Regions from separate parts of the Bacteroides helcogenes P 36-108 genome, predicted to be linked through region 1. Evidence: riboswitches for the same ligand, from Rfam matches in the RefSeq annotation. Region 1 holds a riboswitch; each other region holds the start of a gene.
What was found. Region 1 has a riboswitch for cobalamin ahead of BACHE_RS08745 (TonB-dependent receptor plug domain-containing protein). Riboswitches for the same ligand answer to the same signal wherever they lie in the genome.

Region 1 (3,613 bases):
TGTTCACAAAGTAAGCTCCAACACTCTTTACCTCAACCACTGCAGGTTGTTGAGGTTCATTGCTGTCATCACAAGCAGCAAACGTTCCTACCAGCACAGCCAATAGGCAAGCTTCGATTAAACTCTTTTTCATCTTTTCTTATTATTTAAAATTGATAATTAATAGTTGCTTTATAGTTACGTCCAGACATTGGATAAAAGCGGACGATTTCATAATTTTTATTACCCAAATTAAGAGCATCCAACTGGATACGCAGTTTCTGGTTATCTTTCAACATAATCTGCTTAGAGAGAGAAATTCCATGATCCACGTACGAATCAATCCTATTATCATTGCTATTATAAGTACTGCTATATCTTCTTGAAGAATACAGTATATTATATGAAACGTTCAGCCAGGGAGTAACCAGCGTACAATTTCCTGACCCTGAATGTTTCGGTGTATAGGCAATCTGATTTCTCCAAACTTTAGAATTACGATCTGTAATGTCTTCTGCCTGCATAAAATTATACGATACAGACAAGTTGGCTTTCCACTTTTCCGCCAAGTTCAAGTCCGAGGTCAGATTAACATCCATACCCACTGTTTCAACTTTACCTACATTCATCATTCTCCAGACAAACATGGTGGGAACCGCCACTATCTTGTCTTTTACAGTTCCATAATATCCATCGATGCTGAAACCTACATATTCTATCAGAGAAGACAAAGAACGGTTCCATGTGATTCCGGCATTCCATTGCTTCGTGGATTCGGGCCGTAAATTGGCATTACCAATCAACAGATAATACAAATCATTGAATGTCGGCACACGAAATATATCCTTATATGAAAACCGGAAACGCAAGTTCCCATCCCAAGGTTTCCACGACAAACTGGCGGCAGGCGACAAACGCCTAAAGCCATCCGAAGCCTCACCTGTCTTTACTCTTTCCGTAATGTAAGTATTCAGCAGGGAGGCGGTTATTACCACATTAGGTAAGGCATAATGGGCGGCCAATGACGTCAGATAACTGAACCGCTGGGGATACTGGCAATTTCTCAGAGTAGTGGACAAGTCATTATAGCTGAAATCTTGCGCTAATGAAAAAGAGAGATTGCGTATGGGGCTTGTCCATAAGGTTGCAGTCAGATATGTTTCCGTCTGGCGAAAACGGTCATCTGTAATACCGGACGCTTCATTATTGTAGTCTTTGTTCCAAGTATAATTAAACTTCCCACCCACTTTCAGCTTCCAATGATCAGAGAAACGGTTTTCATAGGCTGCTTGCGCAAAATAATTACGATCATATAACCGTTCCGCAGCATAAATATTGTCATAAACCACACCACCGGGAAGCCCTCGTTCCGAATCAAACAAATAAAGTTTCACGCTCAGATCCTGCTTAGCATTTAAACTCAGATAAGAGTTTAGTTCTGCACGCCAAGAACTTATATCGCTATTGTTGCGTTTTTCATTAATCAAAGCCGTGCCGTTCCATAATTTAAAAGGATAATTTCCATCGGCTCTCAGATAATCAACGTATGCAGACAGACTGAGCTTTCCGTTTAGACGCTGCGCATAAAGCAAAGAAGGATTGACCAATCCAAAGGAACCCGCTTTTAAATTAGTCGTCAGTTGACGTGATTTTTCGGATAGTCCGGGACGGAGTGTCTCAATATTCAAAGTACCTGCAGAAGCAAACGTTTTGGCAGATTGATATATATCATCAGATTGACCGATCGTCAAATAGAGCAAAGAAACATTGTCCAAAGAGAAACGGGATATATCAACTTGACCGGACTGACAATCGCTTATTGCCACACCGTCATAATTCACTCCCGTATGCTGTGCACCAAGACTACGCACAGAAATAGTTTTTAAGCCGCCAATCCCTCCATAATCTTTTACGCTGACTCCCGTAAAGTGCTTCACTGCTTCTGCAACTCCTTGTACACCTATTCTCTCCATCTGTTCCCTTCTCATAATCTGGATTGGAGCAGCAGTTGTCATATTGGAAATTATTTTTGGGGCACGCACAATTACTTCATCAATAGAATGTACTCTATTCGTAACTGTATCCGGAACAGCATCTTGAGCAGTAAGACAAAAGATATTCATACTACATAAGAATATGCAAGTATTCAATATTCTATATTTCATACCACAAAATACCTGTGACTATTTTAAACTATCTTACACACTGCCCGCTTTCCTCGAACGGACAATTTTTTGACTGTGTTTTGCAGGTCTTCTGACTTACTCCGGACTTTCCGCCTTCCCACCGTATAAATATCGGCAGTGGCACAGGTAGTTGGCAAATCCTTCAATATGAGTTCACAGCAGCGGGACTGTCCGGGACTTGCACCCGATTCCCTTTTCATCCTTTCCCCGAATGGAGAACACGGAACAAAACACTGGCAAATATAGGAATAATATCTAAAACAAAAATATCTTAAGCTCTGATCTCCATTATTTTTTGAATACAATTGCAGCCTTTGTGGGGATCCATGCCCAAAAGCAGGAGCCATGTCCTTCCTCTGAGGTGAAATTTATCCTTCCATCACAAACCTCAATGATGGTCTTACAGATGGAAAGTCCAAGTCCCGTGCCCTGCACAAACGGATTCAGCTTCTCAAAACGCCAGAAAACGAGATACTGTTTGTCAGTAGGAATACCTGCCCCGGCATCTTTCACATAAATGCGAATGCCGTCTCCATCCCATATATATTCCATTTTGATATACCCCTTTTGCGTGTGCTTAATGGAATTGGTCACAAAATTGGTAAGAATCTGTGCTATGCGTGACCAGTCAAGATAAATCCAGCAACTGCTGTATGGATTTTGTATGATGAACCGCACTTCCGGGCTCTACAAACGTTGCTGCAATGATACTCCTAAATAATCGAAATAACCGGCCATATCAAAATATTCGCGATGAAATGACATCGCTCCCGACTCTATGCGCGAAAGGTCAAGAATATCATTAATCAGATTCAATAGCAACTCATTGTTCGTATTGATAATCTATATTTCCTGCAGATCCTCCGTAGTTTGAAATAAACCGGAAAAACCGACAATAGCATTAAGCGGAGTACGGATTTCATGGCTCATATTAGCCAAAAACACAGATTTCATTTTGTCTGACTGTAAAGCTCGTTCTGTCTCATGCTCCAACCGATGCTGCGTGAGAATAAGGTCTGGATGTCACGCAGCAGCCCGGAGTAAGCCGTAATCTTTCCCGAATTGTTCCGTAGTGGCATTCCATTGACCATCACATATTGTGCTTCTTGGCTGCCATCTTCCAAAATAGAGAGTAACTCCCATTCCTCTGAAAAATTTTCTTCTTCTCCTGCGGACAAACGGTCAAAGGATTTATTCACACTGCCATACTTTAATGGCGGAATCCGCTTCTTCAAAAATTCATCCCTCGTCATCCGTTCTTTCAAGGCTGTGTCACTGTAATCCAATGTTATCATTTGTGTGACTATGTCATAGTCCCAAACTAAGATATTACTTTGAGAAAGCACGTAGCGCATTTTTTCGGCATACTCATTCTATATGAAAAAAATAACTCTCGCAAATAATAAACCTGATATTGCCATTTATGCTGTCATTTTTCTAACTTTGTG
Region 2 (3,613 bases), 290 kb from region 1:
TGCACGATGCGATCCTCGCCGGACAAGTCCTCCAGCGCTTGTGGCAGATAGTCCGTCAGTTCCTTGTGATACAGATGCGAGTAATCTTTCCCGTTCAGTTCTTCCAGGTTTTTGATTTCCTCGATATAGCTGTTGCGCACGTATGGGGCAAGGTAGAAGTCGAATGCGGGGATGGCTTGTCCGCCGTGCATTTCGTTTTGCGCCGTCTCCAGGGAGATGCATCCCAGGATGCTGGCGGTTTCTATGCGCTTGGCGGGGCGTGACTCACCGTGCCCGGCCGAAAAGCCGTTTTTCAGGATATGGTCCAATGGATGCTGCACGCACGTCAGGCTTTTGGTGGGATAGTAATCCTTGTCATGGATGTGCAGATAATTCTGGCTGACGGCTTCCAGCACTTCGTCGCTCAGCAGGTAATCGTCAACAAACGGCTTGGTCGTTTCGCTGGCAAACTTCATCATCATGCCGGCGGGAGTGTCGGCATTCATGTTGGCATTTTCTCTGGTGATGTCATTGGATTTGATGTTGATGATTTCCAGAAACATGTCACGGGTTTTTGCCTTGCGCGCAATGCTGCGCTGGTTGCGGTAGGCTATGTACTTTTGCGCCACGTCTTTGCGGCTGCTTTTCATCAGTTCCACTTCCACCATGTCCTGAATGGCCTCCACCGTCATTTGTGAATTTCCCTTGAAGGAAATGTGGTCTGTAATCTGATGAATCAACTGCAAGTCTTCACCTTTGTCCGTGTGCAGCATGGCTTTCCGGATGGCTGTGACTATTTTCTCTTCATTGAAGCCGACAATGCGGCCGTCACGTTTAATTACCGTTTGTATCATAATCGTTGTATCTAAATGTAGAACTGTTTTGTTTGACTTGGTTATGCCAACAAAGTTACGTATCTTCTTGATATGTTTTTCTTTTTGGAAAACTTTTGTGGGTTTAAAAAGTGTTAATGTATTGACGTACAGTATGTATATGTTGAAAAGTGGGAAACTTTGCTTGAAGATAGCTTTTCATAGTTGCTCATTATTGTATATTGGCGGAGTACAAAGAGCACCCTTGATTCTGAAATGCAAAATGAAGATAAATATTTGAGGCAGATTGCCTGTTTTCGAATTCTTTAGCTATATTTGCATCGAACCGGTTTGCATAAGGCTTTCTTCCTTAGCAATTAAAAGGGAATCGGGTGCAACTCCCGAACAGTCCCGCTGCTGTGAAGTTTTACGTCAAACATTCCGTTGGATACCTGTTGCCACTGATCAAATTCGGAAGCGAAAGAGGTTGGGAAGGCGTTCGGAATGGAAACTGAGTCAGAAGACCTGCCGTTCGATTGCGCTTCTTTGTCACTCGTGGGGTTAGGGCAAAGATTATTGATCTTAATATAATCAAAAGAAAGGATAGATATGGCAAAAGTATTTCCTCCGTTCAGATTGGATATTGCCGGAGCTTTTTGTGCGCCTCGCGCGCTGAAAGATGCCCGTGAGCAATATCGCAACGGGCGGATAAGCCTGCAAACCTTGCAGGCGGTTGAAGATGCAGAAGTACGCAACCTTGTGGAACGGCTGAAGTCGGGAGGCATGCAAGTTGTTTCCGATGGCGGTTTCCGGAGCCGTGACTTTCTGGAAAGCTGGGAAGGGATACATTCAAAGGATGGACGGCCCCTCACAGCAGGATCTGCCCTGGAGATTACCGCCCGGATCGGATTGCAACGGCATCCCGTATTTGAGGAGTTTGCTTTCCTCGTTTCCGTGGCGGGTGAGGACGTGACGGTCAAGCAGCATATACCCTCGCCGGCAGAAGTGATGACGCAGATACTTCAGCGTGTGGAACGGAGTTGCTTGGAGGCCGCCTATCCGGACATCCGCCTCCTGTCCGATGACATCACCGCCTGTTATAAGATACTGCTGGACAGACTTTATGATGCCGGTTGCCGCTATATCCAGTTTGACGGTGTGCATTCCGTGGTTATGGAAGAAACGATTCGTCTCAACAACCGCGTCTTGCGCGAGCGTCCCGGCGGAATGTATGTGGCTTTCCATGCTCCTACGGAGATGCTGGTGCAGTTGCATGGCGCCGACGCCTATTTCCTGAACTACGATTGCGGCTCTTGCGACCGCAACCGCTTGTTATGGTTCCTACATGAGAAGGAGGCGGTGTTCGGTTTTGTGCTTTCCCGTTATCCCCATGAAGACGAGTTGGACGAGCTTCAGGCCAAGACGGAGAATGTCTTGAATTATATTCCTCTGAAACGTTTCACTCTGTGCCTGCCCGATGCCAATGCGCTTCTTTCCCCCTCGGATGCCGATGAGGAAGAACAGTGGGAAACCGTGCGGCTGGGGATGATGATGGCGCGGCGTATATTTTGCTGACCGGAAGATATTCTGTTGTCAGTGAAATATGCCACACTTTGATATGCAGAATGCCACACTTCACAAAGAATGACATGCGTCATTGGCCTTGTTGAAGTGTGGCATTCGTTGTGATGCAGTGTGTGTGGATCGTTATTTGATCACTTCGGCTAATTTCTGTTGCAGCTCGTCACCGTGCAGACCGCGTGCAAGGATAATTCCGTCACCGTCAATCAGTACAGTGTGAGGAATGCTGCTTACGGCATACAACTTGGCGCCTTCGCAATTCCAGTATTTCAGGTCGGACATTTGCGGCCAAGTGATGTTCAGTTTCTTGATGGCTTCCTTCCAAGAGTCACCGCTTTGGTCTAAAGAAACACCGACTATTTCAAAATTCTTGTTCTTGTATTTTTTGTAAGCCTCTACCAGATTGGGCATTTCGCGGCGGCAGGGGCCGCACCAGCTTGCCCAGAAGTCTATAAGCACTACTTTGCCTTTGCCTACATAATCGGACATTTTCACCGTTTTTCCCTCCGGAGTCTGCATCTCGAAGTCTGTAAATTTCTGTCCCACAGCAGTGGCTTTCATTTTTTCTACGTTTTCTTTTATTTTGATGATTGTCTCGTCGTTGCTGTAAGCTGCCGGAATCTGCGGCATCAGAGGTTCGAGGTCAGCTATTTCCATGTAATAGAAATTCTGCTTCAGCAGTTGGATACCCACCGGGTTTGTGATATTTTTTTTGATTCCCTCTTTGGTGGTTTCTATCATTTTCTCCTGCAAGGTTTCCATTTCCTTGCCTTTGGCCTCACGCTGCTCGTCGGTTAGGGTGGAGTCGGACATGGAGTTGTATATGTCCATCATTTGGCGGTTCAGCCCGCCGATTTTGGTTCTGATTTCCTGATATGCGTCATTGTTGGGCGTGCCGGTGGCCGAGTCGTTTTCTCCGGGGCTCAGGTTGATACTGATTTTTCCGTTTTCGAGGAAGAAATCGATTGCCATGCCGTCCTTGCCGGCTGCTTTATAAGAGATATAGCGGTTGGCTGTGGTGTCTTGCGCACCTTTGAAGGTGAATTTGCCGTCTTTGATGATGGCTGAGTCTAATTTGACGAATTGGCGTCCTTCGACGGTTTCCAGATACACGGTGTCTCCATCGGCGGCTCCTTCTACGGTTCCGGTTACGGTGTAGCCCTTGTTTCCGCCGTTACAGGCCGCAAATATGGCGGCAGCGGCGAGTAGATAAACAACTTTTCTCATTGCTTGCTTCTTTT
Region 3 (3,613 bases), 520 kb from region 1:
GTTCTCCTTGAAGGCGTCCGTGCAGGTTTACATTCAGGCGGTAGAAGCTCCAACTATGTTCCCATTGGCCGTTGATGTTTCCCATGTGCCTGATGCTTTTGTCGATAGGCGATTCTTTATATGTACCGTCTGTCTGTAGCTGTTTGGCTTTGGTGTCCATGTAGGTATAGCCTCCGCTGACTCTGAAGCCGGCTCCAAGGTTTATGGTTGCATTGAAACTGAGGCCTTTGGTTTTTGCTTTATCCACATTGTCACGTTGGCGTATCTCGTCAAACGCAGCATGCTTTTCATCCAATCCCATGGCTGCAATCTCCTTGTCGGAGAGGGTACGGTAGTTTATCATGTCACGGATGTCATTCATAAAACCGGTTACTGAGACTGAAATCCATTGGTAGTTGTATTCCGCATTCAGTGAATAGTAATTATTCTTTTCCGGTTTCAGATTAGGATTGCCCACTGTATATCGGCTGGATGTCTTCGACTCATCCGTTGCATAAAGCTGTGAGAGGGTAGGAGTGCGGAAACCGGCAGCATAAGCGGCACGTAGATTCAGATCTCCAAGTTTGTACATCAGGGCTACATTGGGTGTAGCATGATTCTTAAAGTTCTCATTATAGATATAGCGCAGTCCTAACACCGCCTGTAGATTTTTCATCAGCTTGATTTCATCTTGTGCATAGAGAGCCATCGTGTACATATTCTTGAATGGAATGTTATCCGATTCGCTTTTTAATTGCTCATTGACGTACTCCATTCCTACAGACAATCTGTTGTGACTGCCTATTCTGAAGATACCTTTTACGTTTCCGTTATAGTAATGTACTTTTTTGCGCGTCACTTCATCTCCCGGTTGGAAGCTGCCTGATTTTTTGAAATAAACATAGTCGGACGAAAAATTGTCGGAATAGAATTCTGCATCAATATATGCGGAACGGTTAATCATATACTTCATTCCTGCCCCATAGGTGTACGTTTCATGTTTTAGATTATAAGTATATGCACCTTTCTCCACATATTCTTTTTTCTTTTTATCATAAGTGAAGTAAGTGGCATCTTGCGGACGGCGGGTTTTGTTATCATAATAAGTACCGCGTACATAGAACGATAATTTATCCGTAGCATTAAACACGAAACGCTGGTTCACGGTATTGGAGTAGAAACCTACGGAAGTGGGTTTCCCTGTAAGGTTTCCGTTCTCATCAATGTTGTTGTTCTGCCAGCTACCTGCCTGGAGGCGTTGATAGGAGGTGTAAGAAGATAACTTACCTGCATTGACGTCCGCATTGAAAGCTTCTGTCCAACGTCCTTCACTGGAATAATGTGTATAGTTGGATATATTCAAAGTGTTTTTGGCATCATCCGTGATGATATTTATGACACCTCCTATGGCGTCACTACCGTAAAGGGCGGATGCAGCTCCGTTCAGTATTTCGACACGCTTGATGTTTGCTACATTAATACGGGTGTATCTGTCTTCTCCTGCCAGTCGCTTACCATTTTCAAGAATCAAAACATAATCTTCATTGATTCCGTTTAGGCTCATTGTAGTGCCCATACCATTGGTATAGGAAGATATGTTGGGAGTAAGTTTTACCAATGCCTCTTCTAAGGTTGATACATTGGCACTGCTTATTTCCTTGGCTGTAATTACTGAAACCGGAACGGGACTGTCTGTCATGCGTTTATGTGTACCTGTACCGGTTACTACTACTTGCCCAATGTTGTTGTAGCTTTCTTCCATGACTATGTGAATATCTTTGTTGCTGCCTTGAAAAGTGAAATGCAAGGGAGCATACCCCACATACGTAAAACTCAGGTTATGTTTCCCTTCAGGAAGGTTACTGATACAGAATTCTCCTTTTCCATTGGTTGTTCCACCTGTAAGACTATTATCTACACGGATGTTGACGCCTGTTAAAGGTTCGCCGTATTCTTTGCCCGTTACTTTTCCGCTTAAAGTTACCTGGGCATGGAGAGATACCATCAGACAGCAGAGTATGGCTGTCAATAAGATATTTTTCTTCATTGATTAATAAAATATGGTTAATACTTGACTGCCTGACCCGGGAAGTCTTTTTCTGTTATGCAATGTCTCAGGCAGGTTTCCTGACTCAGCCTTTCCGAAAAGTCCAACCTTCCCGCCCTTCTGACTTCAGAGAAAACATTCTGCAATTTCAGGACAGTGGTTATAGATGAGAATACTTTTCGTTTGCTTTATTCCATCTTTTTTAGATAGATAAGCAAATAGGACCATACAGTAGCGGGCACTGTTTCAGCTTTTCACTGAATTCCCTTTTATATGACAGACAGAAAGAATGTCATATCACCTGAATGGGTGCAAATATACCTACTTTTTTAGAGAGAAAAATTAAACGCATATCTTTTGTTTACTTGGTTTTAAAATATTTTCTTATTTTTTCTTCTTTTATAAAAATAATAATACCTTTGCGGCGTTTTTGGTGAGATAATAGCATTTCAAGCTAATTGTTTTAAAAGGGAATCCGGTGAGAATCCGGAACAGTACCCGCTACTGTAAACACCTTATGAGAGGAATATTCTATTCGCATACCACTATCGCAAGATGGGAAGGTTTTATTTCTCAGGTGAAGTCAGGAAACCTGCCAAAAGTAAGCTGTTAGATGTCAAATTCCCGGGGATAGGAAATGACTGATGATCTGTTGAGTCAACAAAAGAATTTATACTAAAGTTCTTATTAAATTCGTTATTAGGGAAATTATCTTTAATATTCATCTGATATTGAGATTATTCCTTTGCGTGTTTTTTGATTCGGATTCTATGATATAGTTTTAATTTTAAGATTTAAAGATGAACAAAAAAGTTTTTTTATCAATGGCTGTTGCTTGTCCGCTATTGGTATTCGGACAGGGAAAAAGTATTACAGACAGTATTTTCAACATTAGTGAGGTGGAGATTACAGCTAAGCAGAGGAAACCTTTGCAGGACCAACCGGTGGGTATGTTGAATATGCCTGTCCCGTTGAAGTATCTTCCTATGACAGTGACCAAGATAGATCATGCTACCTTGCAGCGTAAGCATATAACTAATATGGAGGATGCCGTACGCTTTTTGCCGGGCGTAATTATGAGTTCAAATCAGTTGGGGGCTTTTCAACGGTATAGTATTCGTGGTACTTCTGATGCTGTGATTGCTTATGACGGAATACGTGATGAGCGTTCTTTGACTAATACAATACCTTTTGGTGACCTTTCTTCTGTTGAATCCATTGAGGTTATCAAAGGGCCTGCATCTATACTGGCAGGACATTCTGTGATGGGAGGAATCATCAATATCATTCGTAAGAAACCAACAGGACGTTTTACAGGCAATGCTGGCATAAGCTACGGCAGTTGGGAGCAAAAAGAGGCTAATGTAGGTTTCGGTGGTAAGTTGTTGGGACCGATAAATTATCGCGCCAATATTTACTATGCAAACGGGGACGGTTATCGTATGGTAAATGCCGACCGTTTCTCCGGAATGTTTGCCATTGGTTCCCAAGTCGGAAAGAAAGGGTATTTGGATGCAAGCATAAATTTTAATGACGACTATTATACCACTGATATAGGCGGTGCTCCCACAATGCCCGGAGATGTTT
Region 4 (3,613 bases), 660 kb from region 1:
CCGTCACGGCGGCACAAAAAACCGACGTTATACAAACGTCCGTCCTCTTCCTTGATTAGCGGCATGCTACCCGTAATAATGTTGATATTATAACTGATGGCTAATTTCATAAAACGCTCCTTAATTTCTTCTGTATAGGCTGCCAATCCTCGGATAGCTTCCGATTCCCCTTCATCATTAAATTTCGCCATCAGCGGAGCATTGAAATACTCAGGAAACAGCACGAAATCACTTTTATAATCTGATACGGCATCAACAAAGAACTCTACTTGTTCAAATAAGTCATCCAATGTCTTGTAAGTGCGCATCTGCCACTGCACCAATCCTACACGAACCGTTGTTTTAGGGTTTACATAGTCTTGTGTGGGCGGCTGATAATAAATATTATCCCATTGCAAAAGGCAAGCGTAGTGCTTGGATTCTTCATCATTGGGAAGATAATTACGCATTACCTTACGGACATGGAAGTCATTGGAAAGCTGAAAAGTCAGTACCGGATCATAAATTTCTTTTTGACGGACCTTGTCTATATATTCCTTGGGACGGAGTTGGTCGGCATATTTATAGTAATTGGGTATGCGCCCTCCGAACATTATTGCTTTGAGATTCAATTGTTCACACAGCTCTTTTCGATATTCGTACATGCGACGTGCCAGACGCAAGCCGCGATATTGGGGATGAATAAACACTTCGATGCCATAAAGGATGTTCCCTTCAGGATTGTGGGTATTCACTTGTGCATAGGTATGATCATTTTTTACATCATCATAATTTACAATAATACTAAGAGCACAGCCCACGATCTTCTCATCCACCACCGTCACAATTTGTCCTTCAGGGAAAATACGAATCAGTTTTTCTATCTGCTTGTGAGTCCAGAATACATCACTTCCATCCGAATATACACGTGTGAATGATTGTGCCAATTGCTCGTAGTCCTTAATCATCAGATTACGTATCTGTACTTTATTGATTTTAGGTGTTTCCATAAAATACTGCTATCTTGTTAAAAATGCTGCAAAGGTACGTTTTATAACCATACATTATTCTCTTGAAAGAAGATATTCTCGGCTTCCCAAACACAATCATTGTATTTTCAGTAGAAAGTTTTGCTATTTTAATAACATCAATACTGTAACGGTTACATTTATTTTTTATCTTTGCTCCCGAATTGGTTTCGGAAGGCCGATCGGTCATTCGGATTAAAAGGGAATCGGGTGCAAATCCCGAACAGTCCCGCTGCTGTGAAACTCCATCAATGTTTCTGATATAACTACTGCCACTGAGTCTTGCAAGTTAAAAAGAGGGAAACGGGAAGGCATCGGAAATAAGGAGTAAGTCAGAAGACCTGCCACTCATTAAAGGCTGTTTCCACTCGTGGGATTAGGGATACAGTGCGAAAGAAACATTAAAAATCACAATAAAAAAGACTATCTCATGGAAATAACCAAGAGAAATGGGACAAGAGAACCCTATGACAAGGAAAAGATTGCCACTGCAATACGGAAAAGTTTTATCAGCACCGGACAGAAAGTAACTGATGAAACTATATATATTCTGGTAAGAGAAGTAGAGAATTTCGTTGACGGCAATATGGAAAACCGAAATGTCGAACGGATTCAGGATGAAGTAGAACGATGCTTGATGGAACATGGCTTTTATACAGAAGCCAAAAACTACATCCTTTACCGCTGGCAACGGACAGAACGAAGAAAAGCCCTCAACAATATAGTAAATGAAGTTGGCGACACTACATTAATGGATATACTGAAAAGTATTCAACAGGATTTTACTTGCAATGAATACAGTCTGATTATGCTTGCAGAAAAATTTTCCAGCTTCTACAAACCAGAAATGGCATCAAAAGAACGGTTAACCGCACTCGTCAAGGCAGCCATAGAATTGACTACTCAGGAAGCTCCTGATTGGGAGTTTATTGCCGCACGGATACTTAACTTCCAATTAAGCAAGGAATTGAAAGAGCAAGAAGGAGTTGCCGGAATACATTCTTTTTATGAAAAGTTGTGCTTTCTGACAAATGAAGGATTGTATGGAGACTATATATTAGCTGCTTATTCTCCTCAGGAAATTGAAGAAGCCGAGGGATTTTTATGTAGTGAACGAGACAAATTACTTAATTATTCCGGGTTGGATTTACTCGCCAAACGTTACCTGATTCGTACCCGTTCACATCAACTGATTGAATCTGTACAAGAAATGTATTTGGGAATAGCTCTCCATCTTGCCATGCCTGAAAACAAAAACCGAATGTCATGGGTAAAAAAAATCTATGATCTGTTAAGCTGTTTGGAGGCAACGATGGCAACACCTACTATGGCCAATGCCCGTAAGCCCTATCACCAACTATCAAGCTGTTTTATTGATACTGTTCCCGATAGTTTAGAAGGCATCTATCGCAGTATAGACAATTTTGCTATGGTCAGCAAATTCGGAGGTGGAATGGGACTGTATTTTGGTAAAGTGCGTGCTTCCGGAGGCAATATACGGGGATTTAAAGGTGTGGCAGGCGGAGTAATTCGTTGGATGAAACTTGTTAATGACACAGCCGTAGCTGTTGATCAATTGGGCATGCGTCAAGGAGCTGTTGCTGTCTATCTGGATGTATGGCATAAAGACTTGCCGGAATTCCTTCAACTACGAACCAACAACGGAGATGACCGAATGAAAGCTCATGATATCTTTCCCGCCGTATGTTATCCGGATTTATTCTGGCGTATGGCAAAAGAAGATTTAAATCAAGTGTGGTATATGTTCTGTCCCAATGAAATAATGACAGTAAAAGGTTATTGTTTAGAAGATTTTTACGGAAAAGAATGGGAATGCAGATATTTGGAATGTGTCAAAGATTCCCGACTTTCCAAACGGAGTATAAGTATTAAAGATATTATCAGACTGGTGCTGCGATCGGCCGTGGAAACAGGAACACCTTTCACCTTTAACCGTGATACCGTGAATTATGCCAATCCCAATACACACAAAGGCATCATTTACTGTTCAAACCTTTGTACGGAAATAGCTCAAAACATGTCGGCCATTGAAAACATATCCACGGACATCAAGACAAAAGAAGGAGATACAGTCGTAGTGAAAACCGTCCGTCCGGGTGATTTTGTGGTCTGTAACCTTGCCAGCCTTTCATTAGGACATCTACCTTTGGAAGATGAAGAGCAGATGAGAGATAAAGTAGCAACCATAGTACGTGCACTTGACAATGTGATTGATTTAAATTTCTATCCAGTTCCGTTTGCTCGGATAACAAACCATCGTTACCGCAGCATAGGATTGGGGGTCAGTGGTTATCATCATGCGTTGGCTCTACGTGGCATTCATTGGGAAAGTGACGAACATTTGCATTTCATGGACAAAGTATTCGAACGAATTAACTATGCCGCCATCCAAGCAAGTGCAGACCTGGCCAAAGAAAAAGGTAAATATGCTTATTTTGAAGGTAGTGACTGGCAGACCGGAGCTTATTTTTCAAAACGTGGCTACACATCTTCTGCCTGGCAGAGATTGGCAAAAAAAGTCTCAGAGTATGGTATGAGAAACGCCTATCTATTAGCCATTGCACCTACCAGCAGTACCGGAATAA

Region 2: it holds a riboswitch for cobalamin, as region 1 does, so the genes downstream of both, BACHE_RS10095 (uroporphyrinogen decarboxylase/cobalamine-independent methonine synthase family protein) here and BACHE_RS08745 (TonB-dependent receptor plug domain-containing protein) in region 1, are expected to answer to the same signal.
Region 3: it holds a riboswitch for cobalamin, as region 1 does, so the genes downstream of both, BACHE_RS11005 (TonB-dependent receptor) here and BACHE_RS08745 (TonB-dependent receptor plug domain-containing protein) in region 1, are expected to answer to the same signal.
Region 4: it holds a riboswitch for cobalamin, as region 1 does, so the genes downstream of both, BACHE_RS11650 (ribonucleoside-diphosphate reductase subunit alpha) here and BACHE_RS08745 (TonB-dependent receptor plug domain-containing protein) in region 1, are expected to answer to the same signal.

What each region holds. Positions count from the first base shown of each region.
Region 1 covers NC_014933.1:2,194,214-2,197,826, reverse strand. The annotation lists gene BACHE_RS08750 (DUF5074 domain-containing protein) at 1-133, opposite strand, end outside; gene BACHE_RS08745 (TonB-dependent receptor plug domain-containing protein) at 147-2,144, opposite strand; cobalamin riboswitch at 2,209-2,411, opposite strand; partial or broken gene BACHE_RS18065 (sensor histidine kinase) at 2,454-3,143, opposite strand; gene BACHE_RS16645 (hypothetical protein) at 3,116-3,460, opposite strand.
Region 2 covers NC_014933.1:2,488,128-2,491,740, forward strand. The annotation lists gene BACHE_RS10090 (anaerobic ribonucleoside triphosphate reductase) at 1-833, opposite strand, end outside; cobalamin riboswitch at 1,122-1,338, shown strand; gene BACHE_RS10095 (uroporphyrinogen decarboxylase/cobalamine-independent methonine synthase family protein) at 1,401-2,366, shown strand; gene BACHE_RS10100 (TlpA disulfide reductase family protein) at 2,499-3,599, opposite strand.
Region 3 covers NC_014933.1:2,711,405-2,715,017, forward strand. The annotation lists gene BACHE_RS11005 (TonB-dependent receptor) at 1-2,026, opposite strand, end outside; cobalamin riboswitch at 2,080-2,346, opposite strand; cobalamin riboswitch at 2,441-2,642, shown strand; gene BACHE_RS11010 (TonB-dependent receptor) at 2,827-3,613, shown strand, end outside.
Region 4 covers NC_014933.1:2,858,820-2,862,432, forward strand. The annotation lists gene BACHE_RS11645 (carbon-nitrogen hydrolase family protein) at 1-989, opposite strand, end outside; cobalamin riboswitch at 1,156-1,370, shown strand; gene BACHE_RS11650 (ribonucleoside-diphosphate reductase subunit alpha) at 1,438-3,613, shown strand, end outside.